2 linked regions of the Thermobifida halotolerans genome follow. The protein of the gene in region 2 interacts with the protein of the main gene of each other region in a pairwise test. Links are inferred from orthologs where the notes say so. Each region holds a gene or a part of one and is shown on either strand. Other genes may lie near its edges. The genes, in order: rlmN and ftsZ.

Region 1 (14,328 bases), 590 kb from region 2 along the record:
TGTTGACGAGGTCGACCGCCTCCTCGTAGGAGTCGACGCGCAGAACCGACAGCACCGGCCCGAAGATCTCGTCGCGGTAGCACGACATCTCGGGAGTGACGTGGTCCAGCACCGACGGCCCCAGCCAGAAGCCGTCGCGCTCGCCGCCGATCACCGGGTGCACTCGACCGTCGACCGCCAGGGTCGCGCCCTCGCGCACACCCGACTCCAGGTAGGAGGCGACCCGGTCGCGGTGCTCCCGGGTCACCAGCGGGCCCATCTCGCTGCGCGCGTCGTCGCCGGGGCCCACACGCAGCCGTCCCACCCGCTCCCTGATCCCGGCCAGCAGGTCGTCGGCGATCCCGCCGACGGCCACGACCGCCGAGATCGCCATGCACCGCTCCCCCGCCGAGCCGAAGCCCGCCGAGACCGCCGCGTCGGCGGCCAGGTCCGGGTCGGCGTCCGGCAGCACCACCATGTGGTTCTTGGCGCCGCCCAGCGCCTGCACCCGCTTGCCGTGGGCCGCGGCCGTGGAGTAGACGTGGCGCGCGATCGGTGTGGACCCGACGAAGCTGACGGCCCTGACGTCCTCGTGCGTCAGCAGCGCGTCGACCGCCTCCTTCGCGCCGTGCACCACGTTGAACACGCCGTCGGGCAGGCCCGCCTCGGCCCACAGTTCGGCCAGGCGCACCGACGCCGAGGGGTCCTTCTCGCTCGGCTTGAGCACGAAGGTGTTGCCGCAGGCGATGGCGACGGGAAACATCCACATCGGCACCATCGCGGGGAAGTTGAACGGGGTGATCCCGGTGACCACGCCCAGCGGCTGGAGGATGGAGTAGGCGTCCACCCGGGTGGAGACGTTCTCCGAGTAGCCGCCCTTGAGCAGGTGCGGGATGCCGCAGGCGAACTCCACGACCTCCAGTCCGCGGGACACCTCGCCCAGCGCGTCGGAGACGACCTTGCCGTGCTCGGCACTGATGGTGCGGGCCAGTTCGTCGCGGTGGGAGCGGACGAGTTCTCGGAAGGCGAACAGGATCTCGGTGCGCCGGGACAGCGAGGTGTCCCGCCAGCCCGGGAAGGCCGCCTTGGCGGCGGCCACCGCCGCCTCCACCTCGGCCGCTCCGGCGAGGTCGACCGTTCCCGAGACGCGCCCGGTGGCCGGGTTGTGGATGTCGCCGCGGCGTTCGGCCGGTCCGGACCAGGGTTTGCCGCCGATCCAGTGGGACACGTGGTTGCTGGACAACAGGAACCTTCTTCGTGAGGAGGGTGTGGAATCCGGAGAGGGGGACGCGGCCCGTGCGGGAGGCGCCGCGTCCCGGACGGCTCAGGCGGCCGTGCTGTCGACCGAGGTGACGGCCTCGACGAGGATGCCCGCCCCCTCCTCCGCCTCTTCCGCGGTGAGGGTGAGCGGCGGCGCCATGCGCAGGGTGTGGCCGTGCAGGCCGCCCTTGCCGACGAGCAGCCCGAGTTCGCGGGTCTTCTCCAGCACCGCGGCGGCCAGTGTCGGGCTGGGCGCCCCGGAGGCCGGGTCGACCATGTCGACGGCGAACATCAGCCCCCTGCCGCGCACCGCGCCCACCGTGGACAGCCCGGTCAGCGGCGCGAGCCGCTCCAGCACCACCGGGCCCAGGCGCGCGGCGTTGGCCTGCAGGTCGTGGTCGAGGACGTAGTCGAGGACGGCGTTGGCCGCGGCGGTGGCGACCGGGTTGCCGCCGAAGGTGGAGACCCCGTTGGCGGGCAGGGCGTCCATCAGGTCGCCGCGGGCCACCAGCCCCCCGACGGCGAAGCCGTTGCCCAGTCCCTTGGCGAAGGTCATCATGTCCGGGGTGACACCGTGGTTGCCGATCCCCCAGAAGCTGGTGCCGGTGCGTCCCCAGCCGGTCTGCACCTCGTCGGAGACGAACAGGATGCCCTGCTCGTCCAGGACCTCCTTGTAGGCCGCGTACAGGCCGTCGGGGGGCATCGCGAACCCGCCGACCCCCTGGATGGGCTCGGCGATCAGGCAGGCCACGTCCGGCGCCGTGGTACTGAGCACCTCCCGCAGGTCGGCCACGCAGACGTCGACGTACTCGGCGTCGGACAGGTGCGCGAAGGCGGGGTGGGCGCGGTCGGTGCCGTGCAGGTAGTGCACGTTCAGCGGGGACAGCGACGAGTTCTTCCAGCCCCGGTTGCCGGTGACCGCGATGGTGCCGTACGAGCGTCCGTGGTAGCTGTTGCGCATGGCCAGCACCTGGTCGCTGCCGCGCGCGTGGGTGGCCAGCAGCAGCGCGGTCTCGTTGGCCTCGGTGCCGGAGTTGGTGAAGAACACCTTGGCGTCGGGGATGCCGGAGAGGCGGGCGATCTTCTCGGCCAGCTCCACCTGTCCGCGCAGCAGGTACAGGGTGGAGGTGTGCACGACGCCCCGGGCGAGCTGCGCCTCGACGGCGTCCCTGACCTCCGCCACGTCGTAGCCGATCATGTTGGTGACGATCCCGGCGAAGAAGTCGAGGTAGGTGTTGCCGTCGGCGTCGACGACCCGGTTCCCCTTGCCGCTGACGATCTCGATGGGCGTTTCGTAGTACAGGGCCAGCCACGAGGGCATGACCGCGCGGTGGCGCGCGAGCAGTTCCGACATGCTCTCCAGTCTCACCGCTGCCCACCCGCCTTGACCAGCGACAGGGTGACGATTTTCGCGACCGGTGGCTTACATGGTGTAAACCGGGGCGGTCGTCTCCGGTTTGTACACTCGGCCTGTGCTGCCCTCACTCGCCGAAGTACTCGACCTGCCCGTGGTGCGGCGCGCCCGTCCCCGGGTCGTGGTGGGGGCTGACCGGCTCGACGTGCCCGTGCGGTGGGTGCACGTCGCCGAGGTCACCGACCTGGCCCACCTGCTGCGCGGTGGCGAACTCGTGCTGACCACCGGGATCGCGATGCCCGACGACGACGGGGCGCTGCGCCGCTACGTCACCGACCTCGCCGGGGTCGGCATCAGCGGGATCGCCGTGGAACTGGGCCGCAAGTACCGCCACGGCCTGCCCGAGGCGCTGCTGGAGGCGGCCCGCGAGACCAGCGTCCCCGTCGTCTGCCTGGAGCGCGAGACCCGGTTCGTGGAGATCACCGAGGCCGTGCACAGCCGCGTGGTCAGCGAGCAACTGGCGGAGCTGCGCACGTCCGAACGGCTGCACACCGTCTTCACCGACCTGTCGGTGGAGGGCGCTCCGCCCGACCGGGTGCTCCGTGAGGCGGCCCGGCTGTCGGGCTGCCCCGTGGTCCTGGAGAACCTCACCCACCAGGTGCTGGCCTGCGACCTCAACGGGGAGGACCCCGGGATCCTGCTGACCTCGTGGGAGAGCCGGTCCCGGTCGGTGCGCAACACCAGGCGGACCGTCCACGACCCGGTGACGGGCTGGCTGGTCACCATGGTGGGCGCACGCGGCCAGGACTGGGGGCGGCTCATCCTCGTCTGCGGCGCCTCCCCCGCCCCCGTCCAGACCGTGCTGGTCGAACGCGCGGCGACGACGCTGGCCCTGGGAAGACTGCTGGAGCGGCACCGGGAGAGCCTGGAACGGCAGACGCACCGCACGATCATCGCGGGCATCATCGACCGCGCCTACTCCGATCCGGAGGAGGCGCTGGTCCGTGCGCGCGCCGTCGGCGTTCCGCTGACCGGCCGCACCCTGGTCGCCGTGGTGCTGCGGCTGCGCGACGCGGGAACCGGGTTGGCGACGCAGGCCCGCCTCTCCGACGTGGCCGAGGGCGCGGCCCGGATCTGCCGTGAGCTGCGACTGCCCGCCCTCGTGGGTTCACTGGACGACATCCGGGTGGGCGTCCTGCTGGCGGCGCCGCCCGAGGAGGACGTGGAGCGCTGCCTGGACCGGCTCGCCCCGCTGGTCCACGAGCGCGTCGGCACGGAGACGGTGATCGCGGTGGGCTCGCCCGTCGACGGCATCCGCCAGGTGCGGCGTTCCTTCCTGGAGGCCCGGCAGGTGAGCGACGTCGCCGCGCGGCGCTCCGACTCCCGCCCCTACCACCGGCTTCCCGACCTGCGGCTGCGTGGCCTGCTGCATCTGCTCCGCGACGACGAGCGGCTGCAGACCTACGTGGAGCGCGAACTGGGACCGCTGCTGGCCCACGACGCCCGGCACGGCGAGGACCTGACCGCGATCCTGCGGCACTACCTGGACGCCGGACGCAACAAGGCCCTGGCCGCGTCGCGGGCCCACCTGTCGCGTCCCGCCCTCTACGAACGACTGCGACGCATCTCACACATTCTCGATGCGGACCTGGAATCGGTGGAAACCTGCCTGTCTTTGCACGTCGCGCTGCTGGCGTTGGACGCCGTACGGGACCGTTTGTCCCGATAAGGTCGTCTGCAACCGCCGCGAAACACAAGAGCACTTTTGATTTCGTTGCCAGGAGTACTCTGGACAACCAATTCATGAAATCTGCTCGACAGGCACAACCGATAGCGGAGGACCAGGTGGCCGAGGGAAGGGAGTCGACGTCTACGCCGCGCCGCAACGGCGGCAGCGTGGTTCTCGACGACACCGCCAAACGGATCATCGAACAGCTCCAGGAGGACGGAAGGCGCTCCTACGCGGCGATCGGCAAGGCCGTCGGCCTGTCCGAGGCCGCGGTGCGCCAACGTGTCCAGCGCCTTCTCGAGGGCGGCGTGGTCCAGGTCGTGGGTGTCACCGACCCGATGATGCTGGGGTTCGAACGCCAGGCGATGATCGGCGTCCGCTGCAGCGGCGACCTCAACGCCGTGGCCGACGAGATCGCCGACCTGGAGGGCATCGAGTACGTGGTGATCACCGCGGGCTCCCTGGATCTGCTGGTGGAGGTCGTGGCCGAGGACGACGACCAGTTGCTGAAGATCCTCAGCCGCATCCGCGCGGTCCCCACGGTCACCGGCACCGAGTCCTTCCTCTACCTGAAGCTGCGCAAACAGACCTACGCCTGGGGAACGCGCTAGCTCTTTGGACGACACGGAGGAGACCCGGTGCGGCCGCCCCGAGGAGGCTCCGGGCGGCCCCGGTCCCAGGGGCCACCCGGAACTGCCCTCCGTGAGCCGAGGTTCTCCGACACCTCGCGTCGGTTCCGGACCTCCCTCGGCCGGGACCGCCCCCGCACGTGTTCAGAGCAGGGCCAGCGCCGCGCCCGGGGCGTAGACCAGCAGGGCGAAACGGGCGGTGCGGGTCGCCATGGTGACCGCCAGGAAGACCGGCAACGGCATCCGCACGGTCCCGGCGAGCACCGACACCACCATGAACGGCGGCACACTGACCAGGGAGCTGACCGCCAGCAGCCCGGCCGTCCACACCGGACGTCCCTGCGCCCGCTCCCGCCAGCGCGCGGCGCGCGCACTCCACCTGCCGGGAGTCTCGGCCCTGCGGCGCAGCCACGGAACGGTGAGCACTCCCCGCCCCATGAAGTAGTAGGCCACCTTGCCCAGCGTCTGCCCCGCTCCCGCCGCCACCGCGGCCGCCAGCAGCCACCCCTCGCCCACCAGCGTGGCCATACCGAGCAGGTACACCTCGATGTTGATGAACGGCAGCAGCGCGGAGACCAGCGCGATCAGAAAAGCCAGACAGCTCTCGGCCACGTGAAGCCTCCCGCCCCGGACCGGTCAGGCCCCGGTGGCGGCGAGCTGGCCGCAGGCGCCGTCGATCTCCTGCCCCCGGGTGTCGCGGACCGTCACCGAGACGCCGCGCGCCTGGAGTCTGCGGACGAACTCCCGCTCGTCCTCGGGCCGCGACGCCGTCCACTTGGACCCCGGTGTGGGGTTCAGCGGAATCAGGTTGACGTGCGCCAGCCGCCCCGCCAGCAGCCTGCCGAGCAGGTCGGCGCGCCAGGCCTGGTCGTTGATGTCGCGGATCAGGGCGTACTCGACGGAGACGCGGCGTCCCGTGGTGTCGGCGTAGCGCCAGGCCGCGTCCAGGACCTCGGCGATCTTCCACCGGTTGTTGACCGGGACCAGCTCGTCGCGCAGCTCGTCGTCGGGGGCGTGCAGGGAGACCGCGAGCCGCACCTGGAGCCGTTCGGCGATGAGCTTCTCGATCGCCGGAACCAGCCCCACCGTGGAGACGGTGACGCCCCGCTGGGAGATGCCCAGACCGCTGGGGACCGGATCGGTGATGCGGCGCACCGCCTCCAGCACCCGCCGGTAGTTGGCCAGGGGCTCGCCCATGCCCATGAAGACGATGTTGCTGATCCGCCCCGGACCGCCGGCGACCTCGCCGCGCGCCAGGTCGCGGGCGACCGAGACGACCTGGTCGACGATCTCGCCGGTGGACAGGTTGCGGGTGAGTCCGGCCTGGCCGGTGGCGCAGAACGGGCAGTTCATGCCGCACCCGGCCTGGGAGGACACGCACAGGGTGACCCGGTCGGGGTAGCGCATCAGGACCGACTCGAACAGCACCCCGTCGAAGGCCCGCCACAGCGTCTTGCGGGTCATGCCGTTGTCGCAGGTGACGTGCTTGACCGGGGTGAGCAGTCGGGGCAGCAGCGCCTCGCCCAGCCGCTCGCGCGCGGAGGCCGGGAGGTCGGTCATCCGCGCGGTGTCGGACTCCAGACGGCCGAAGTAGTGCTGGGCCAACTGCCTGGCGCGGAACGGCTTCTCACCGAGCTCGGTGACCACGGCCCGGCACTCCTCGGGGCCGAGGTCGGCGAGGTGCCGGGGCGGTCTGGCCCGGCGCGGCGCTACGAAGGTGAGCTCAGCAGGCATGGATTCAGATCCAGATCGCAAAAAGGTGTCTGTCGTCGGTTGAGGCGGTGGGGGAACGGGCGGTGCGCGATAATTGGAGCCGACCACGGCGCTTTCGCCCGGTGGCGGCGCCCCCGAACCGGCACTGCCGTCCATACTATGCGGCGCGGGCAGGCCATCGTGCGGTGATCGAGTAACGAGGAGGAATGTGTGGCCACCCCCCGGATTCTCCTCGACGAGACGAGTCCGTACCGCAGCCGCCGTGTCATCGTCGAGTACGACACCCACACCACCGCCGCCTACCTGCTGGACCCGCGCGGGCAGGTGCGTGTCCCGGTCTGGTTGGCCAACCACGAGATCGCGCCCGAGACCAGCGACCCGTCGGGGCTCTACGCCGGGCAGGCGCCGCTGATGCCCGCGGCCTACACCAAGCACCCGCAGGGCCGCTCCCCCCTGGAGGCCGACCGGCTGCGGGTGGTGTGGTTCGAGGAAGGCGACGGGGTGGCGCTGCTCGACGAGGAGGGGCTGCTGGCGATCATCCCCGGATGGGCCGAGGCCGACCGAGGTCTGCCGGGCTACTCCCGTGACGCGATCGGGCGCAGCGCCTACGCCTGGGCCCTGGACGACGTGGCGGCACAGCTGTGGCCCAGGGTGGTGCACGCCGAGGCGTACTGGTCCTGGCGCGCCGCCCAGGGCGCCTGGCGCAGCGTGCAGCGCTCGGTGTTCAACCACCTCAGGACGGTGGGACCGGCCGGACACTACTGGGACGTCTCCGACGGCCACGACCCGCTGATCCGCGTCTCCGAGCGTCCACCCACCCCCGAGCGGCCCTACACCGTCCTGAGCACCGTGGGGATGTGCGGCCAGCGGATGCCCACCCTGGACCGGTACATGGCCGACACCTCCGCCTACGCGCGGATCGAACTGGCGTTGGCCACCACCGCCCCCGCGCACCTGGCGGCCCGGATCTTCCGCTGGCTGGGCACCTTCCCGTGGCGCGCGGTCACCTGGTTCGGACCCGGACACAGCGTCAAGTGGCTGGACAGCGGCGAGGACTCGCCGCTGCGCGGCAACCACACGGCCGTGCTGCTGGTGTCCGACCCCGGCGTGCTGGCCGATCCGAGCTGGGCTCCCCCGCCCGACCTGTCGGGACTGACCTTCCACGGCGACCCGGTGAACTGGCTGTGGGTGGTGCCCATCACCCGCCCCGAGCACCTGTTCGCCAAGGAGCACGACGCCGAGACCCTCATCGCCAAACTCGCCGCGGAGGGGCGCAGCTGGGTCCTGGGCTGATACCACGGTCTAACCTGGTCGTTCTCCCCACCACCATGCGGACGGAAGGAAGATCGGGTGTTTCCCTTGCTCGAGCGCGGCACCTACGCCCACCTGAGTACCCTGCTCCGGCTGGCCCAGCAGGAGGGGCTGCTGACCTTCCACGAGGACCAGGGGCGCGACGTCTACCGGGTCACCACGCGGGAGGGCCGCCGGTTGACGCTCTCACCCGACCAGGTGGTGCCGTTCTGCGAGGGCCTGTGCGCGGCCCACGTGGCAGCCACCGACGAACGGCTGGGCTCCGTCGCACGCGCCATCGACGAGGGCCTGGGAACCGTCTCCTGCTCGGCGTGCCGGGCGCCCAACCCCAAGCACGCCCTGCGCTGCCGCATCTGCGGGCAGCGGCTGCTGGAGGAGTCCTCGACCGGCTCGGAGGGTCCTGCGGCGCAGTGACCGGGACGCCGCCCCGAACGGGGAGGGGGCCGCGACACGAAGGTGTCGCGGCCCCCTGCGGTCGGGTGTCATCCCGCGACCGGAACGAGCAGGCTCAGCACGGCCCACGCCACCGGTCCGGCGATGAGCAGCGAGTCGACCCGGTCCAGCAGCCCGCCGTGTCCCGGCATGAAACTGCCCATGTCCTTGAGGCCGAAGTCGCGTTTGATCAGCGACTCGATCAGGTCTCCCACGGTCGCCGCCAGGACGACGGCCGCGCCGAGCACCAGTCCGGCCCATATGGGACCGTCCAGCATCAGGTGGACGGTGAGCGCCCCCGCGAGCATGCAGCCCAGCACCGATCCGGCAAAGCCCTCCCACGTCTTGTTGGGGCTGATCACCGGGGCCATCTTGTGGCGGCCGAACAGGATGCCCGCGAAGTAGCCGCCGATGTCGCTGCTGATCGTCACGACGATGAAGGCGATGAGCCGCCAGCGGCCGTCGGGCTCCGCCAGCAGCAGCAGCCAGGTACTCAGCAGCAGCGGCAGGTACACCAGGGTGAACAGGGTGGCCGTCGAGTCCTGGACGTATCCCTCGGCGCCGCCGCGCAGTCGCCACACCAGACCCAGGATCGACGCCACCGCGAGCGTTCCGACCAGCCAGAGCGGACCGCCGAAGAAGGCCGCCGCCTGCATGGCCACACCGCCCGCGACGATCGGGATCAGCGCCAGGTGGACACCGCGGGAGGCGAAGGCCCTGCGCAGTTCGCGCACGCCCAGAACCACCGCGATCGAGGTGATCAGGGTGAACGCGGGCGGGTACGGCACGATCGCGGCGTAGACGAGAGCGCCCAGCGCCAGCCCGCTGCCGATGGCCAGCGGCAGGTTGCGTCCGGCGCGCACGGGTCGGCCGTCGGGTTTGTGCAGGGTGAAGCGCTTCTCGTGGGCGTCAGAGGAGTCGTTCGCTCCCGGTCCGGTCCCACCGGACGAGAACGCGTCGTCACCACCCCGTTCCGGCGTCGCACCCTCGAAGGAATCGGAGTTGGACAAGGATCAGACCTCGAGCAGCTCTGATTCCTTGTGCTTCAGCAGCTCGTCGATCTCAGTCACGTACTTGTGGGTGAGCGACTCCAACTCCTTCTGGGCGCGGTGCCCCTCGTCCTCGCCGATCTCGCCGGCCTTGACCGCCTTGTCGATCGCGTCCTTGGCGTGCCTGCGCACGTTGCGGATGGACGTCCTGCCGTCCTCGGCCTTGCCCCGCACGACCTTGACGTACTCCCGGCGGCGCTCCTCCGACAGTTCGGGGAACACCACGCGGATGACGTTGCCGTCGTTGGCGGGGTTGACCCCCAGGTCGCTCTCGCGGATCGCCTTCTCGACGGCCGACATCGCCGACTTGTCGAACGGCGAGATGACCACCATGCGCGGCTCGGGCACCTGGAACGACGCGAGCTGGTTGACCGGGGTCATCGTGCCGTAGTACTCGACGGAGATCCGGCTGAAGGTGGCTGGGCTGGGACGCCCGGTACGGATCGAGGCGAAGTCTTCCTTGGCGACGAGGACGGCCTTCTCCATCTTCTCCTCTGCTTCGAGGAGGGTCTCTTCGATCATTTCGGGACTCCCGTGTGTCGCTTTGCCGGAGTTGTTCGAGGACTGGGCAGACCTGTCAGACGTCCGCGGGACACACGACCGTGCCGATCTTCTCCCCCTGCACCGCACGGAGGATGTTGCCCTGGCCCATCAGGTCGAAGACCACGATCGGCAGACCGTTGTCCATGCACAGACTCACCGCTGTGGCGTCCATGACCTTCAGGCCGCGGGTGAGCACTTCGTTGTAGTCGAGACGGTCGAACCTGACCGCCGCGGGGTTCTTGCGCGGATCGGAGTCGTAGACCCCGTCGACCTGGGTTCCCTTGAGCACGGCCTGCGCGCCGATCTCCAGCGCGCGCTGTGCCGCCGCGGTGTCGGTGGAGAAGAAGGGCGCCCCCAGCCCCGCGCCGAAGATGACGACGCGGCCCTTCTCCAGGTGTCGGATCGCGCGGCGCGGGATGTAGGCCTCGGCGACCTGGCTCATGTGGATGGCGGTCTGCACCCGGGTCTCGATCCCCAGCCGTTCCAGGAAGTCCTGCAGCGCGAGGCAGTTGATGACGGTGCCGAGCATGCCCATGTAGTCGGCGCGGCTGCGTTCCATGCCGCCCTGGGACAGTTCGGCGCCGCGGAACATGTTGCCGCCGCCGATGACGACGGCCACCTGGATGCCCTTGGAGACCGCCTCGGCGATCGCCTGGGCGATGTAGCCGACGACCTCGGGTGAGATGCCGAGCTGGTCGTCGCCCGCGAACGCCTCCCCCGACAGCTTGAGCACCACGCGCTTCCATCCGCCGTCACGCCTGGCCACGACGTGTTGTCCCTCGTTGTCCGGCATGGAGATCGGCCCCCTTCTGGTTCCCCCGGTGGTTGTCCTGCGCGAACCCGCTGGGTTTCCAGGAGGCTCACACACCGTCCAGATCTGACGGAGGTGCCGGGGGAATACGTCCCGACACCTCCATCATCGCAGAAGCTCTAGGCCTGGCCGACCTTGAAGCGCACGAAGCGGCGCACGGCGACACCGGCTTCGTCGACGACCTTCTGGACCGTCTTCTTGTTCTCCTTGACGAACGGCTGACCGAGCAGTGTCGCATCTTTGAAGAACCCGTTGACGCGGCCCTCGACGATCTTGGGCAGCGCCTTCTCGGGCTTGCCCTCCTCGCGGGCGGTGGCCTCGGCGATGCGGCGCTCGTTCTCGACGACCTCGGCGGGCACGTCGTCGCGGCTGACGTACTTCGGAGCCAGGGCGGCGATCTGCTGCGCCAGGTCCTTGGCGACCTCGGCGTTGGGCTTGTCGAGCTCGACCAGGACACCCAGGGTGGGCGGCAGGTCGGGGTCGGACTTGTGCATGTAGCTGGCGACGTAGGCGCCCTCGAGCCTGGCGAAGCGCCGGAGTTCCAGCTTCTCGCCGATGACCGCGCTGTTCTCCTCGATGACCTGGGCGACGGTCTTGCCGTCGGCGTACTCGGAGGCGAGCAGGGACGGAACGTCGCTCGGGTCGGTGCGGGCCACGAACTCGGCGAGGTCGGCGGCCAACTGCTGGAACTTCTCGCCCTTGGCGACGAAGTCGGTCTCGCAGTTGAGCTCCAGCAGGACGGCGGAGGTGTCGCCGTCCGCGGCCAGGGCGACCAGCCCGTTGGCGGCGGTGCGCTCGGCGCGCTTGCCGACGTCCTTGGCGCCCTTGATCCGCAGGGCCTCGATGGCCTTGTCGAAGTCGCCGCCGGCCTCTTCGAGGGCCTTCTTGCACGCCATCATGCCGGCGCCGGTGAGCTCGCGCAGCCGCTTCACGTCGGCGGCGGTGTAGTTCGCCATAGCTTCGTATCTCTATCCGCTAGGAGTGGATCGGAAGGGAAGGATTGCGGGAGGGGCCTAGGCTTCCTGGGCGTCCTCGACCCCGGTGGCCGGAGTCTCGGCGGCCGGAGCCTCGGCGGCCGGGGCCTCGGCGGCAGGAGTCTCGGCGGCCGGAGCCGCTTCCTGGGCCGGAGCCTCGTTCTTGCCCTCCAGGAGTTCGCGCTCCCACTCGGCCAGCGGCTCCTCCGCGGCCTTCTCCTCGCCCGGAGTCCCACCGGAGCGGATCATCAGGCCCTCGGCGACGGCGTCGGCGACCACCCGGGTCAGCAGGCTGACGCTGCGGATCGCGTCGTCGTTGCCCGGAATCGGGTAGTCGACCTCGTCGGGGTCGCAGTTGGTGTCGAGGATCGCCACGACGGGGATGTTGAGCTTGCGGGCCTCGCTGATCGCGATGTGCTCCTTCTTGGTGTCCACGATCCACACCGCGCTCGGCACGCGGGACATGTCGCGGATACCGCCGAGGGTGCGCTCCAGCTTCTCCTTCTCGCGGCGCAGCCCGAGCAGCTCCTTCTTGGTGAGCCCGGAGGAGGCGACGTCGTCGAAGTCGACCTCCTCCAGCTCCTTGAGGCGCTGCAGCCGCTTGTGCACGGTGGAGAAGTTGGTGAGCATGCCGCCCAGCCAGCGCTGGTTGACGAACGGCATGCCGACGCGGCGGGCCTGCTCGTCGATGGCCTCCTGCGCCTGCTTCTTGGTTCCGACGAACAGGACGGTGCCGCCGTGAGCGACCGTCTCCTTGACGAACTCGTAGGCGCGGTCGATGTAGGACAGCGACTTCTGCAGGTCGATGATGTAGATGCCGTTGCGCTCGGTGAAGATGAAGCGCTTCATCTTCGGGTTCCAGCGACGGGTCTGGTGTCCGAAGTGGACGCCGCTCTCGAGCAGCTGGCGAATCGTCACGACTGTGGCCATGACTTCGGCCCTCCTTGTTGCGGCGGGCGCACCGCCCGCCTCCGGTTGTTCCTGACGCCCCGACCGGGCCGCCGCGCCGCCCGTGCGGGCGTGGCGCGGACCGTGAGTCCGGTCCCTCCCCTCTGGGAGGCGCGAGGACGTGCGTGATAGGTGGTCCGCAGACGAACCACCCAATGATTCTAGCCGCCCGGCGGGCGGACCGCGTTTCGACTTCCGCGCGGCCCGACACGGTCGGACCCGCCCGGCGACGGCGGTGCGGCACCTGTCCACAGGCGGCGAATCGGGGCTGCGGCATCCCGGCCGCTCCGGTCACGCTGGAGGCATGACGATTCCGCTCCGTGTCCTCGTCCTGCTGCCTCTGCTGGCCGCCGTGGTCGCCGCCGCACCGGCTCCCCGCGCCCGCTCCGACACCGGTCCGTGGACGTGGCCGCTGGAAGGCACGCCCGCCGTACTGCGGGAATTCGACCCGCCCGCCGAGCGCTGGCTGTCCGGGCACCGCGGGGTGGACCTCGCCGCGGCCCCGGGCGACACCGTGCTGGCGTCCGGTCCCGGCCTGGTCGGGTTCGCCGGGCCCGTGGGCGGCATCCCCGTGGTGACCGTCGTGCACGGCGCGACCCGCACCACCTACCTGCCGGTGTCTCCCCTGGTCCGGCGGGGTGATCCGGTCCGTGCGGGACAGGCCGTCGGCACTCTCGCCGACCGGCCCGGGCACTGCGGGGCGCGTTCCTGCCTGCACTGGGGGCTGCTGCTCGGCCGCGACCACCTCGACCCCCTCGCGCTGCTGGGCGGGGGGACCGTACGCCTGCTCCCGGTGCCCGGTGCCCGCTCAGGCCCGGGGGTGCGCCTGGTTGTAGACGCGGGTCAGCCGCTCGACGGAGACGTGCGTGTAGATCTGGGTGCTGGACAGCGAGGCGTGTCCGAGGAACTCCTGGACGCTGCGCAGGTCGGCGCCCCCGTTGAGCAGGTGGGTGGCGGCGCTGTGCCGCAGCCCGTGCGGGCCGGTCCGCCTCACCGCCCCGGTGCTCTCGTAGACGTCGCGGCGGGCGGTGCGCACTCCCAGGCGGCCTCCCCGCGCCCCGAGGAACAGCGCGTGGCCGCTGGCGGGCGTGGCCCAGTGGGGCCGTCCTCCGTCCAACCACCGGTCCACCGCTTCGAGGGCGGGCCGGCCGACGGGGACGACCCGCTCCTTGCCGCCCTTGCCGAGCACCCGCACCGTGCCCCGTTCCCGGTCCACGTCGTCCAGGTCCAGTCCGCACAGTTCGGCCACACGGACGCCGGTGCCGTAGAGGACCTCCACCACGGCTCGGCGGCGCAGCGCGAGCGGCGACTCCGCGTCGTCCCCCGCCGCGGCGCACACCTCGGCGGCCTGTGTCTCGTCCAGCACCGTGGGCAGTGCGCGGTGCTGCCGCGGGCCGGCGAGCAGCACTCCGGGATCGGAGTCCAGCCGTCCGGTGCGGTGCAGGTAGGAGGTGAACACCCGGGCGGCCGCGATCCGCCGCGCCAGGGTGGCGCGGCCGGCTCCGGCCTCGTGGAGCGCGCCGAGCCAGCCGCGCAGCGCCGACAGGTCGAGGGCGGCGGGTCCGTGTTCCCCCGTGGCCTCCAGATGGTCCAGGA
Region 2 (14,221 bases):
CCCGGCCCGAGGGCTATCCCCTGGTCCGGGTCACCGGCGAGGTGCGGGGAAACCCCGCGGTGGCCGAGAGCGCCCGGGTGGTCGGGGCGCTGCCCGAGTCCCTGGTCGACGCGGTCGACACCGTCGTGGCGACCGACCGGGCCCGGATCACGTTGGAACTCGTCGGCGGGGCCACCGTGATGTGGGGTGACAGCGAGCGGGGAGCCGACAAGGCCCGGGCGCTGGAGGTGCTCTTGGAGCAGCACCCGCCCGATCCGGGACGCCACTACGACGTGAGCGCCGCGGGGGTCGCGGTCGTCCGGTGAGACGACCGTCACGGTGCCGGAGGCGAAGCGCCGTACGGCGGCGCGCCCAGCACCTGCCCGCGCGACACGCCGATAGGCTGAAGCCGGTGGTTAGTTGCCCGTTACCAGGGTGGCGGCTTACTGTCAGGAAGCACAGTCTTTAGTTGACATAAGTACGAAGTACTTCCGCATCCTCCGTGATGCGGACGGGGCCGCGGACGTGCCCGCACGGTCCGTGACCCCATGTTCCGAGCGTTCCCCGAGGAAGTGCTCGGGACTGGCAAGCAGGCAGAACCGGACAGCTTTCGCGTCGATCCGGACCCGGGAGGGACGCCCCCCACGGTCGCTCTTCCCGGGGGATCGGCGGAGTTGGCAAGAAGCGAGCGGAAAGGCCCCTCGTCGTGGCAGCACCGCAGAACTACCTCGCGGTCATCAAAGTCGTCGGGATCGGCGGCGGCGGTGTCAACGCCGTCAATCGCATGATCGAAGAGGGTCTCAAGGGCGTCGAATTCATCGCCATCAACACCGACGCTCAGGCGCTGCTCATGAGCGACGCCGACGTCAAGCTCGACGTCGGCCGCGAACTCACCCGTGGTCTGGGCGCGGGCGCCAACCCCGATGTGGGACGCAAGGCGGCCGAGGACCACCGCGAGGAGATCGAAGAGGTCCTCAAGGGCGCCGACATGGTCTTCGTGACCGCGGGGGAGGGCGGTGGCACGGGAACCGGGGGAGCCCCGGTGGTCGCCAACATCGCCCGGTCCCTGGGGGCGCTCACCATCGGTGTGGTCACCCGCCCCTTCGGTTTCGAGGGCAAGCGGCGCGCCACCCAGGCCGAGTCGGGGATCGCGATGCTGCGTGAGGAGGTCGACACGCTCATCGTCATCCCCAACGACCGACTCCTGTCCATCTCCGACCGGCAGGTCAGCGTCCTGGACGCGTTCAAGGCCGCCGACCAGGTGCTGCTGTCGGGTGTGCAGGGCATCACCGACCTGATCACCACGCCGGGCCTGATCAACCTGGACTTCGCCGACGTCAAGTCGGTCATGTCGGGGGCGGGGTCGGCGCTCATGGGCATCGGTTCGGCGCGCGGCGACGACCGCGCCGTGGCGGCGGCCGAGATGGCGATCTCCTCGCCGCTGCTGGAGGCCAGTATCGACGGCGCCCACGGTGTGCTGCTGTCCATCCAGGGCGGTTCCGACCTGGGCCTGTTCGAGATCAACGAGGCCGCCCAACTCGTGGCGAACTCCGCGGCGCCCGAGGCCAACATCATCTTCGGCGCGGTCATCGACGACGCGCTCGGCGACGAGGTGCGGGTCACGGTCATCGCGGCCGGATTCGACGAACCCCAGGTGGAGGCGGCGCCCCCGTCCCGTGCGGCGAGTACGCCGCGGCCTCCGACGGAGCGGCGCCCCGAGCCGCCCGCCCCCTCCGCCCCGGCCGCGCCGCCCGCGGCGCCGTCGCGCCCGGCCGACCCTCCGCGCGCCTCCCGGCCGTCCCTGCCCGAGTCCGTCTCCCGCCCGGCGCCCGAGCCGGTCCGGGACCCCGGGCCCGCGCCCGAGCCGCCCAAGGCGGAGCCGCCGCGGGCGAGCGAGCCCGCAGCGGACGCCGCACCCGAGGAGCCCAAGGAGTCCCGCGACGACGACCGGCCGTACCGGCCGGGGGGCATCCACGCGGTGGGCGACAGCGGCTACGGCCGTCCGCGGACCTCCGACAGCCCCTTCTCCCGTACCAGCGAGATCCCGACGCCGCGGCGGCGCGTGGTCTTCGACGAGGGCGACGACCTCGACGTCCCGGACTTCCTCAAGTAGCGCACGCCGACCGGTCCGCGCGGCGGACCGGTTCCCACCGCCGTTCGCTCCCCCACGAATCGGATAGGAGGTGCTCGCCGGTATGAGCACCGTGATCGAGCTGGCCCCGGGTGTGCGAGCCGGATTCACCGGACGCGACGGCGGAGTCAGCCGGGAACCCTACGCCACCCTGAACCTGGGCGGTCACGTCGGGGACGACCCCGAGGCGGTCGCCGAGAACCGGAGGCGGGCCGCGCGGGGCTTCGGACTCGATCCGCGTGACGTGGTGTGGATGAACCAGGTGCACGGCGCCGACGCGGTGACCGTGACCGGTTCCGGTCCCGCCGGGGACGTCGACGCCGTCGTCACCACGGTGCCGGGGCTGGCGCTCGCGGTCCTGGTGGCCGACTGCCTGCCGGTGCTGGTCGCCGACGCCGAGGCGGGGGTCGTCGGCGCGGCGCACTCGGGGCGGCCGGGAATGGCCGCGGGTGTGGTCGCGTCGCTGGTGGCGGAGATGGAGCGGCACGGCGCGCGTCCCGAGCGGTGCGCCGCGCTGCTCGGGCCGGTGGTCTGCGGGCGGTGCTACGAGGTTCCCGAGGAGTTGCAGGAGGAGGTGGCCCGCAGTGTGCCCGAGGCCCGGTGCACCACTGACGCGGGCACTCCGGGAGTGGACATCCGGGCGGGGGTCACGGCACAGTTGAAGCGACTCGGAGTGACCAACGTCACCCATGATGCTCGGTGTACCCGAGAGAGCACCGACCTGTTCTCCTACCGCAGGGATGCGACCACGGGTCGGTTCGCCGGATACATCTGGAAGGCCTGACATGAGCGAGGACGCGCGCCGCGCGGAGATCGCCGCGAATCTGGACCGGGTGCGGGAGCGGGTGGCCGCCGCCTGCGCGGCGGCCGGGCGCGCGGCCGAGGAGGTCCGCGTCATCGCGGTCACGAAGCAGTACCCGGCCTCCGACGTGCGCGTCCTGGCCGGTCTGGGAGTGCGCGACGTGGGCGAGAACCGCGACCAGGAAGCCGCCCCGAAGGCCGCCGAATGCCGTGATCTCGATCTCACCTGGCACTTCGTCGGACAGTTGCAGACGAACAAGGTGCGCTCGGTGGTGCGCTACGCCCACGTGGTCCACTCGGTGGACCGGCCGCGGCTGGTCACGGAGCTGGGACGGCGGGTCCGCGCCGAGGGGCGCGCGCTGACCTGTCTGGTCCAGGTCAACCTGGACCCCGAGTCGGCGCGGGGGGTGATCGGCCCCCGCGGCGGCGCCGACTGCGCGGACGTGCCCGCGCTGGCCGAGGCGATCGAGGCCGAGGAGGGACTGTCCCTGGGCGGGGTGATGGCCGTCGCGCCGCGCGACGGCGATCCGCTGAAAGCGTTCGACCGTCTTAATGCGGTCGCCGACGACATCAGGGGTCGCTACCCTCATGCCACGGTGATTTCCGCGGGGATGAGCGGTGACCTGGAAGCCGCGGTCGAGCGGGGCGCGACACACCTGAGAATAGGTACGGCGTTGCTTGGCGATCGGGGGTTGATCGTGGGGTAATGTCCCCAGATGGACCCTGGGGCACACGTTGTTCCCTCCGCTCAGGGGGTGGACGGGGACCGAATCCATCGACAAGTCATCTGCGGTGAATCACCACAGGGACGACGGAGGACAAGAGATGGCCGGCGCGATGCGCAAGATGGCGGTCTACCTCGGCCTCGTGGAGGACGACCGTTACGATCACCGTTATGCGGACGAGTACGATGACTTCGAGGATTTCGACGAGGCCCTCGACGAGCGGCCCGTTCGAGACCGCGCTCCCCGTGACGACGCCCGAGGCGACTCCGTGACGGATTCGGTCGATCACCCCGCGTCGCGCAACGAACGGCGCCCCACCGTCCCCGCCGTGCCCGCCACCGCTGATCTCGCCCGGATCACGACACTCCATCCCCGGACCTACAACGAAGCGCGTACTATCGGAGAGCATTTCCGTGAAGGCATTCCGGTGATCATGAACCTCACCGAGATGGTCGACAGTGACGCCAAGCGTCTGGTCGACTTCGCGGCGGGGTTGATCTTCGGCCTGCACGGCAGCATCGAACGCGTGACCAACAAGGTGTTCCTGTTGTCTCCGGCTAATGTTGAGGTGACCGCTGAAGACAAAGCACGTATCGCTGAGCGAGGATTCTTCAATCAGAGTTAGAGCAGCACACGCATCCAGTAAGGCAGCCGGAGTACGGGAGTGAACATCGTCCAAGTCGTGCTCGGCAACGTTCTGATCTTCGTCCTATACCTCTTCCTGTTTCTGCTGATCGGGCGGCTGGTGTTCGACTTGGTTCAGATGTATGCCAGGTCATGGCGGCCTGCCGGATTGGTCCTGGTTCTGGCCGAGACGACGTATACGATCACGGACCCGCCGCTCAAGTTCCTGCGTCGCTTCATCAAACCCATCCGGTTGGGGAGTGTCGCGCTCGACTTGAGCTTCATGATCCTGTTCCTTGTGGTGACGATCCTCCTCCAGGTCGTGACGTCTGTCCTGACCGTGTAGCGAGACCCGAGACAGCAGAAAGGTAGGCTCCGGTTCCGATACATGAGTCTTGGTCATGATCTGGAGTGCCATAAGGTCACGATCAGGTAGCGTCCCTACGGACGGAGTCCAAGCGCGCCAAGGAGACGAACATGCCGCTGACACCTGCGGATGTACGCAATAAACAGTTCAGTACGACCCGGCTGCGGCCGGGATACGACGAAGAAGAGGTCGACGCCTTCCTCGACGAGGTCGAAGCCGAACTCGATCGTCTGATCCAGGAGAACGAGGAACTGCGCGGCAAGCTGGCGGAGTGCCTGCGCGGCAAGGTGCCCCCTGCGGGAATGAACGACTTCCAGCCCCAGGAACCCCCTGCCCCTCAGGAAGCCCCCAAGCCCGAGATGCCGATGCGGCAGCAGCCCGAACCGATGCGGCAGCAGCAGCCCGAGCCGGCCCAGGCCGCGGCCCCGCCCATGGGGCTGCCCGGCGGCGACGACAACATGGACACCGCCGCCCGCGTTCTCGCCCTCGCCCAGCAGACCGCCGACCAGGCGATCTCCGACGCCCGCCGTGAGGCCGACGAGACGCTGGGACGGGCCCGCCACGAGGCCGAGGACATTCTCGGCAAGGCCCGCCGCCAGGCCGAGCAGATCGTCAACGAGGCGCGCGCCCGGTCGGAGAACCTGGACCGCGACGCCCAGGAGCGCCACCGCCAGGTCATGGGGTCGCTCGTGCAGCAGCGCGACGAGCTGGAGCACAAGGTCGCGGCGCTCAAGGACTTCGAGCGCGAGTACCGCAGCCGCCTCAAGGACTACTTCGAGCGGCAGTTGAGGGAGCTCAACGAGGGAGCGCCCGACTACAGCAACAACCCGAACACCACGGGCGGTTTCCAGACCATGTCGCCTCCCACCGGCGGCAGTCCGTCGCTGCAGCACGCCGGACCCGGCTCGGGCTCCACGAACCCGTTCGCCTCACCCGAACCGGCGCCGCACGGCTACCACCCGGGTGACCCGCACGACCGCCACTGAACCGGCGGTCGGCGGTACCAAGTCCCACTCGATCCATGAACCCTGAGAAGGCATTCACCCGGTGATCATCGTCTGCCTGGTGCTGGTCGTGGCGGCGTTTGTCGTGATCGGCATGGCACTGGCGCTCGCAGAACTGACTCTGGTCAACGTCGCGCTCGGACTCGGCGGCCTGTCCGCCGTACTGCTCGCGGTGGAGTTCGTCCGCAACAGGAGGACCCTGTTCGGGAAGGGCCGCACGGAGTCGCTGCCCGGTCACCGGAGTGCCGACGTCCACGGGACCATGGCGGGACAGGCTCGGACGGACGGTTTGGGGAAGGCGTCCGTCCACCCTCCTGCCATGGCGGTGGCCACCGGTCCGGTGGCCCCGGCCGCCGGCGTCGGCGGCCCGTCCGCGGCTGTCCATGGCTTCGAGGACACGACCGCGGCAGCCGATGCCCACGCACCCGCGCCGGTTTCCGGACCGGTGCGGGCGGCTTTTTCCCCGCCTCCCGACGTCGCCCCCGCGCCGTCCGGTGCGGACGGTTCCGACACCGAACCGGCCGTGCCGGAGCCGAGCGGGGCGACCACGGTCGAGCGTCCCGAGGACACGACCACCCGGACGGAGTGGGACGACGAGGACGACGTCGGCCCCGGACCGGTGGCCGACGGGGAGGCGGCTGCCCGGACCGGAGGCGACGCCCGCGACGACGGGCCCGGGTCCTCTCCGGTCGGTGACGCCGACGAGGAGGACGCCGTCGACGCCGAAGCCGACGCCGAAGCCGAAGCCGACCGGGTGGCCGGCGACGAGGACGCCGGATTCGGACCGGTGACCGGCCGGGAGGCCGAGGAGCCGGAGCGGGCCGACGACGAGGCCCCCGTCCCGGCCGACGACGCGACGGCGACCGGCCCCGACACGGACTCCGACACCACCGGCTCCGACGACTCCGCCGCAGCGGACGCGGACGAGGACGGACCGGTCGGCACCGCCGACGCCGACGACACGGCCGAGGTCGCCTTCCGCGAGCCCGCCGAATGGGCCCCGCCCTTCTCACTGCCCTCCCGTGAGGAGAGCGAGAGCAGGAGCGTCTCCGCCGCGGCCATCGCCGCGCTCGCCGCCCGCTGGACCCCCACCGGCGACGAACTGGCCGCCGAATCCTCCGACACCTCCGACGACGACAGTCCCGCCGGAGTGGACAGCACCCCCTCCCCGGACACCGGGACCGGTTCCGCGGACGCGCCCCACGGCGGCACGGCCGCCTCCAAGGACCCCGAGGACTGACCTCCTCCCGCGCGCCGCCCCGCCGACCGGCCCGGCAGAACGGAAACGGGGCCGCGAACCGGTCGGTCCACGGCCCCGAAACCTCCGGCGGGTCAGGCCCTGCGCAGCCGCAGGGTGATGCCGAACTCCTCCGAGACCACCTCGTGAGCGTCCGGCTCACCGGGGCCCTCGGTGAAGGAGACCGCCAGCACCTCGCCGCTGATCGTCTCCGCGTGCTCGGTCATCGCCTGCGCGGTCGTCTCGTCGGTGGCCGACCACCACAGGTCGATGCGGTCGGAGATGTCCAGACCGCTGGACTTGCGGGCGTCCTGCACCAGACGGACCACCTCGCGGGCCAGCCCGGCGCGGCGCAGCTCCGGCGTCAACTCCAGGTCCAGCGCCACCGTCTCACCGGACTCCGAGGCCACCGCCCAGCCCTCGCGCGGCTGCTCGGTGACCAGCACCTCCTCGGCGGACAGCGCCACCGGCTCACCATCGACGTCCACGGTGGCCGACCCCTCGCCGCGCAGCCCCTCCACCAGCGCCTTGGCGTCGGCGGCCTGGATCGCCTTGGCGACCTGCGGGGTGCCCTTGCCGAACCGCCTGCCCAGCGCCCGGAAGTTCGGCTTGACCGAGTAGTCCACCAGGTCACCGCCGACCACCGACAGCGGGTCGAGCTGCACCACGTTCAGCTCCTCGGCGATCTGCGCCCGCAACTGCTCGGGCAGGGCCTCGAAGCCCCGGGCGCCCACGAGCGCCCGCGCCAGCGGCTGGCGGACCCGCCGACCGGAGTCCACCCGGGCGGCCCGTCCCAGCTCCACCAGGCGGCGCACCAGCGCCATCCGCGCCGACAGTTCGGGGTCGATCAGCGTTCCGTCGGCCACCGGCCAGGACGCCAGGTGCACCGACTCCGGCGCGTCCGGACGGCGCAGCGCCTGCCACACGTGGTCGGTCAGGAACGGGACGATCGGAGCCATCAGCAGGGTGACGGTCTCCAGGCACTCGAACAGCGTCGCGAACGCCGACGCGCCCTCGGGCGTGTTCGCGCCCGCCCAGAAGCGGCGGCGCGACCGGCGCACGTACCAGTTGGACAGGTCGTCGACGAACGTGGTCAGCGCGCGCCCCGCGGCCGCCGGGTCGAACCGCTCCAGCGCGTCGTCGACCGTCCTGATCAGCGAGTGCAGTTCCGACAGCAGCCAGCGGTCCAGCAGCGGCCGCTCCGCCGGGGCGGGCGCGTCGGCGAGCCGCTCGTGGCTCCACCCCTCGCCCGCGCCCGCGTACAGGGTGAAGAAGGACGCCGTGTTGTAGTAGGTCAGCAGGACCTTGCGGACGATCTCCTCCAGCACGGCATGCCCCACCCGGCGCGGCATCCACGGCGACCCGCTGGCCGCCATGAACCAGCGCAGCGCGTCGGCGCCGTGCCGGTCCATCACCGGCATCGGCTCCAGGATGTTGCCCAGGTGCTTGCTCATCTTGCGGCCGTCCTCGGCGAGGATGTGGCCCAGACAGACCACGTTCTCGTAGGAGGAGCGGCCGAACACCAGCGTGCTGACCGCCATCAGCGAGTAGAACCAGCCGCGGGTCTGGTCGATGGCCTCGCAGATGTACTGGGCGGGAAAGTTCGCCTCGAACTTCTCCAGGTTGCGGTGCGGGGCGCCCCACTGCGCGAACGGCATCGCTCCGGAGTCGAACCACACGTCGATGACCTCGGGCACACGGCGGGCCACCCGCTGCTCCAGCGGCAGCGACGGGTCGGCGTCGGGGTCGGGGATGACGATGTCGTCGACGTAGGGCCGGTGCGGGTCGAGGCCGGACAGGTCCTGCCCGCTCAGCTCGCCCAGTTCCTCCAGGGAGCCCACGCAGATCCGCCGGCCGTCGGGGAACTCCCAGATCGGCAGCGGCGTGCCCCAGTAGCGGCTGCGCGACAGCGCCCAGTCGACGTTGTTGCGCAGCCACTCGCCGTAGCGGCCGTCCCTGACGTTGGCCGGAACCCAGTTGGTGGCGGCGTTCTCCGCGAGCAGCCGGTCCTTGATCTCGGTGGTGCGGATGTACCAGGAGGGCACCGCGTAGTACAGCAGCGCGGTGTGGCAGCGCCAGCAGTGCGGGTAGCTGTGCTCGTACGACAGGTGCGCGAACAGCAGGCCGCGCTCCTTCAGGTCGGCGACCAGCGTCTTGTCGGCGGTCTTGAAGAACACTCCGCCCACCAGGTCGAGGTGCTCCTCGAAGGTCCCGTCGGGACGCACCGGGTTGATCACCGGCAGCCCGTAGGCGCGGCACACCTGCATGTCGTCGGCGCCGAAGGCGGGGGCCTGGTGGACCAGGCCGGTGCCGTCCTCGACCGTGACGTAGTCGGCGAGCACCACGAAGTGCGCGGCCGTGTCGAACTCCACCAGTTCGAAGGGGCGCCGGTAGGTCCAGCGCTCCATGTCGGCGCCCCTGAACCGCTGCCCGGTGAGCTCCCAGCCCTCCCCGAGCGCCGCGCCGACCAGCGGCTCGGCCACGACCAGCCGCTCGGAGCCGTCGGTGGCCACCACGTAGTCCACCTCCGGGTGCACCGCCACGGCGGTGTTGGACACCAGGGTCCAGGGGGTGGTGGTCCACACCAGCAGCGCCGCGTCACCGGCCAGCGGGCCGGAGGTCAGCGGGAAGCGCACGTACACCGACGGGTCGGTGACGGTCTCGTAGCCCTGCGCGAGTTCGTGGTCGGACAGCGTGGTGCCGCAGCGCGGGCAGTACGGGCTGATCCGGTAGTCCTGCACCAGCAGGCCCCTGTCCCAGATCTGCTTGAGCGCCCACCACACCGACTCCACGTACTCGCGGTCCATGGTGCGGTAGGCCTCGTCCATGTTGACCCAGTAGCCCATGCGGCGCGTCATCTCGGTGAACGCGTCCACGTTGCGCAGCACCGCCTCGCGGCAGCGGGCGTTGAACTCGGCGACGCCGAACGCCTCGATGTCCTTCTTGCCGGAGATCCCCAGTTCCTTCTCCACGGCGACCTCCACCGGCAGGCCGTGGCAGTCCCACCCGGCCTTGCGGTCGACGTGGAAGCCCTTCATCGTCTTGAAGCGCGGGAAGACGTCCTTGAACACGCGCGCCTCGACGTGGTGCACGCCGGGGGTGCCGTTCGCGGTGGGGGGACCCTCGAAGAACACCCAGTTCGGGCCGCCCTGTGTCTGCTCCAGTGACCGTTCGAAGACCTTCTGCTCCGTCCAGCGTCGCAGCACCTCGCGCTCCATCGAGGGCAGGTCGATCTGGGCGGGCAGCGCGGGGAACGGTCGGGTCGACTCCTTCGACACGTGGCGTACCTTTCCATCAGGGGTGTCGGTCACCTGACGGAGGGACGAGGCAGGAGGCCCCGCGGTACCACCCTCCTTGGCCGCGCCGCCGTTGTCGGCCGCGCGTCCCACTTCGTTCCTGACGCTGCCGGTTCTACTGGGCGTCCGCTGCGGGACGCCGTTCTTCCGGCGGCTCCGGGGTGATCTTCCCGCGCGGGCATACCCCCGGGCTCGCACCGTCCCCGGGTCGCTTCGGGCTGTGTCCGCCGGTACTCGTCCCCATCAACGCCTTGCTGGCTCGAGGATAGCCCACCGCGGAACACGGATCGCGGTGTTTTCCGGTCGTGACCTGACGGGGGCATACTCGCTCCGGAACCCGCGAGACCGAGGAGGGCTCAGGTGACGCGAGCGACCCCCGAGGGCGCCGTCCTGGTGACGCTGGCCGAACGCGAGGACGCCGAGGAGTTGGCCGGACAACTCCTGGAGGAGGGGTACGCGCCCTGCACGGTGCACCGCGACATGTTCGCGGGCGAGGACGACGCCGAGGACGTCGACTGGGTGATCGAGGTGCGCACCGGACCGGGCGGCGCCCCCGCCGCCATGGACGAGGACGGCCTGTCCGCGCTCGCCGAGGACTACGGCGGCTTCACACACGTCGAGCGGTAGCCGCGCTCGCCGACGCGGGAGGGCGGTGTGCGGGGGTGAATACAATGATTCTGGCCCGCACGCCGCGCGGACCGGGGAACGGACGGCCGCGAGATCCGGAGGCGTCGGCGGGCCGCGACCCACGTTGAGGAGTTCCGCTGAGTGACGTCGACCCCGACCGGGGCACCGAGAAGACCGATGACGTTTCCCCGCCGGTCCGGCCGCGCCGGATCGGTCTGCTGCTGGCCGTGGCCGCCGTCCCCCTGGTCGCCGACTTCGTCACCAAGGAGATCGCGCTGGCGCGCTTCTCGCCGTACGACCCGGTGGAGCTGCTGGGTGGACTGCTCAGGTTGACGCTGGTGTTCAACCCCGGAGCGGCGTTCTCCATCGGCACCGGCATGACGTGGGTGTTCAGCCTGATCGTGGTGGCCGTCATCGGCTACATCCTGTGGACGGCGCCCCGGCTGCGCAGCGCGGGGTGGGCGGTGGCGCTCGGCCTGATCCTCAGCGGCGCCACCGGCAACTTCATCGACCGCATCTGGCGTCCCAACACCAGGGAGCTGTCGTCGTCACTGGTGGGCCCGGAGGCGCCGGGGACCCTGCTCGACCGGCTGCTGAGCCCGCCGTCCCCGATGTACGGCCACGTCGTGGACTGGATCCAGATCCCCTACTGGCCGGTGTTCAACATCGCCGACTCCGCGATCGTGTGCGGCGGCGTGCTCGCCGTCCTCCTGGCCTTCCGCGGGATCAACATCGACGGCACCCGCGAGGCGGACAAGACCCCGAGCACCCCGACGCGAGGAGACGAAGCGTGAGTGACCACCGAAGCATGCCGGTGCCCGACGGGCTGGAGGGCGACCGGCTCGACGCGGCGATCGCCCGCATGTTCGGCCTGTCGCGCACCCGCGCCGCCGACCTGATCGCCGAGGGCAACGTCCTGGTCGACGGAGCCGAGGCGGCCAAGTCCGACCGGGTGAGCGCCGGGGCGTGGCTGGACGTCACGCTGCCTCCGCCGCCCAGCGCGCCCGCGCCGCGCCCCGAACCGGTGCCGGGCATGACCATCGTCTACGAGGACGCCGACATCGTCGTGGTGGACAAGCCGGTCGGCGTGGTCGCCCACCCCACGCAGGGTTGGACCGGGCCGACGGTGCTGGACGGGCTGCTGGCGGCGGGGGTGACGGTCGCCACGAGCGGCGCGGCCGAGCGGCAGGGCATCGTGCACCGCCTGGACGCCAACACCACCGGCCTGATGGTGGTGGCCAAGAGCGAGACCGCCTACAGCGTCCTCAAGCGCGCCTTCAAGGAGCGCACGGTCGACAAGACCTACCACGCGCTGGTGCAGGGACACCCCGATCCGCTGCGCGGCACGATCGACGCGCCCATCGACCGCCACCCCTCGGGTGACGGCCGGTTCGCGGTGGTCTCGGGCGGGCGGCCGTCGGTCACCCACTACGACACGGTGGAGGCGTTCCGCGCGGCCAGCCTGCTCCAGATCCGGTTGGAGACCGGCCGCACCCACCAGATCCGCGTGCACATGGCGGCCACCCGGCACCCGTGCGTGGGCGACCTGCTGTACGGGGCCGACCCCACCCTGGCCGAGCGGCTGGGGGTGCGCCGCCAGTGGCTGCACGCGGTCCGCCTGGGTTTCGAGCACCCCACCGAGCACCGCCCGGTGGAGTTCACCAGCCCGTACCCGGAGGACCTGGACAAGGCGCTGCACCTGCTGCGCGAGGAGTAGTCCCGTCGCGGCCCCACCCTCCGGGAGAGAGCGTGGCCGCGACAGAATATGTAGATTGGTCTACTATCTCGGTATGGGAACCAGGGGAGCGGCGACACGCGAGCGCCTCGTCGACGGCGCGCGGGAACTGATCGAGACACACGGCTACTCGGGTACGGGGCTCAACCAGATCCTCGCGGTCAGCGGGGCGCCCCGCGGGTCCCTGTACTTCCACTTCCCCGGCGGCAAGGACGAGCTCGTCGCCGCCGCCCTGGAGCGGGCGGGGGAGGAGGTGGCCGCGCTGCTGCGAACGCTCTCGGAGGAGAGCGCCGACCTGGCCGAGTACGTCCGGCGCCTGGTCGGTGTCTTCGCGGCCAGGACGGAGGAGTCGGGCTTCGCCAAGGGCTGCCCGCTGGCCACCACCGCCCTCGACGTCGCGGCCGTCAACGACCGCGTGCACGCCGTCTGCCGAAGGGTCTACGCGTCCTGGCAGGCGGTCCTCGCCGACCGCCTGGCGGCCGAGGGATGGAGCCCTCGTGAGGCCGAGGCCGACGCGTGGTCGGCGCTCTCCCTGATCGAGGGGGCGCTGCTGCTGGCGCGCGCGACCCGCAGTACCGAACCGCTCGACCGGGCGCGCGAGGCGGCCGTGCGGTTGCTGGTCAGGAACTGACCCGGGGCCGGGACGGCGTCGCCGCTCCCCGGTCCCGGGGTTTTTGCGACCCAAGAATATGTAGATCGGTCTACACAGGAGGAAGTATGTCCGCACGGCCTGACACTCTCGTGGTCGGCGCGACCGGGTTCATCGGCCGCTGGCTGCTCGCCGAACTGCTGCGTCGCGGCCGGACCGTCGCGGCCGGGATGCGCGGCGGTCCGGCCCGCGAGCGGGAACTGCGCGACTGGCTGCGCGCCCACGACGCCCCCGTGGACCGCCTCAGCGCCGTCCACGTCGACATCACCCGACCCGGCCTCGACCTCGACGACACCGCCGCACACCACCTGGAGTCGATCCGCGACGTCCACAACTGCGCGTCGCTGTTCCGCTTCGGCCTCACACGGCGGGAGGCGCGTGCCGCCAACGTCGACGGCGCCCGCCACACCGTCACCTGGGCGGCGGGGCTGGCCGGACTGCGTCGCGTGGTCCACCTCACCGGCTACCGGGCTGCCGCGCAGCCGACGGACCCGGCCGGGATCGCACAGCTCTACCGCGACCACGGCGCCTACGAGGCGTCCAAGACCGAGGCCGACGCGGCGGTCCGCGCCCTCGCCGAACGCGAGGGCCTGCCGTTGAGCGTCGTCAACCCCAGCACGGTCATCGGCGACTCCATCACCGGGGAGGCCGGGCAGTACATCGGTCTGGCCGAGACCGTCCGGAACCTGTGGGCGGGGCGGCTGCCGCTGCTGCCCGGCGACGCCGCGACCTTCGTGCCGGTGGTGACCGTCGACCACCTCGCCCGCTTCCTCACTGAGGTGCCCGAACGCGACACCGGGGGCGTGCGCGCCCACTGGGTGCTCGACGAGACCACCCCCAACCTGCCCGAACTCGTCGACCACCTCGCCACCCACCTGGGAGTGCGCGCGCCGCGCCGCTTCATGCCCGTCGGTGTGCTGCGCCGCCTGCCCCGCGCGGTGACCCGCGCCGAACCCGAGACGCTGCCCTTCCTCACCGCCGACCGCTACGACACCGCGTCGGCCCACGCCCTGGCCCGCGCGGCGGGCCTGACCCACCCGCCGGTG

What was found.
Region 1: the proteins of ftsZ (region 2) and rlmN interact in binary tests that used the Escherichia coli proteins (3 or more experiments, as listed by UniProt). The link is inferred for Thermobifida halotolerans from one-to-one orthologs.

What each region holds. Positions count from the first base shown.
Region 1 is NZ_CP063196.1:63,590-77,917, reverse strand. What follows is about bases 4,637-7,579. They hold rlmN (dual-specificity RNA methyltransferase RlmN), read right to left. Parts: upstream 6,686-7,579; coding sequence 5,588-6,685; downstream 4,637-5,587. Other genes in these bases: NI17_RS00365 (suppressor of fused domain protein), read left to right, coding at 6,875-7,579; NI17_RS00375 (YqaA family protein), read right to left, coding at 5,096-5,563; NI17_RS00380 (Lrp/AsnC family transcriptional regulator), read left to right, coding at 4,637-4,933. In the rest of the region: NI17_RS00395 (CoA-acylating methylmalonate-semialdehyde dehydrogenase), read right to left, coding at 1-1,222; NI17_RS00390 (aspartate aminotransferase family protein), read right to left, coding at 1,304-2,593; NI17_RS00385 (PucR family transcriptional regulator), read left to right, coding at 2,712-4,322; more of NI17_RS00380, read left to right, coding at 4,439-4,636; more of NI17_RS00365, read left to right, coding at 7,580-7,957; NI17_RS00360 (hypothetical protein), read left to right, coding at 8,015-8,389; NI17_RS00355 (phosphatidate cytidylyltransferase), read right to left, coding at 8,458-9,417; frr (ribosome recycling factor), read right to left, coding at 9,421-9,978; pyrH (UMP kinase), read right to left, coding at 10,034-10,792; tsf (translation elongation factor Ts), read right to left, coding at 10,930-11,766; rpsB (30S ribosomal protein S2), read right to left, coding at 11,824-12,714; NI17_RS00325 (tyrosine recombinase XerC), read right to left, coding at 13,541-14,328.
Region 2 is NZ_CP063196.1:664,392-678,612, forward strand. The notes cover bases 53-2,888. They hold ftsZ (cell division protein FtsZ), read left to right. Parts: upstream 53-685; coding sequence 686-2,092; downstream 2,093-2,888. Other genes in these bases: NI17_RS02970 (cell division protein FtsQ/DivIB), read left to right, coding at 53-305; pgeF (peptidoglycan editing factor PgeF), read left to right, coding at 2,175-2,888. Also shown: more of NI17_RS02970, read left to right, coding at 1-52; more of pgeF, read left to right, coding at 2,889-2,894; NI17_RS02985 (YggS family pyridoxal phosphate-dependent enzyme), read left to right, coding at 2,896-3,618; NI17_RS02990 (cell division protein SepF), read left to right, coding at 3,737-4,261; NI17_RS02995 (YggT family protein), read left to right, coding at 4,301-4,606; NI17_RS03000 (DivIVA domain-containing protein), read left to right, coding at 4,738-5,613; NI17_RS24340 (hypothetical protein), read left to right, coding at 5,675-6,871; ileS (isoleucine--tRNA ligase), read right to left, coding at 6,964-10,146; NI17_RS03015 (divalent-cation tolerance protein CutA), read left to right, coding at 10,525-10,791; NI17_RS03020 (signal peptidase II), read left to right, coding at 11,019-11,585; NI17_RS03025 (RluA family pseudouridine synthase), read left to right, coding at 11,582-12,508; NI17_RS03030 (TetR/AcrR family transcriptional regulator), read left to right, coding at 12,564-13,157; NI17_RS24345 (alpha/beta fold hydrolase), read left to right, coding at 13,244-14,221. UniProt on the Escherichia coli protein: Essential cell division protein that forms a contractile ring structure (Z ring) at the future cell division site. The regulation of the ring assembly controls the timing and the location of cell division.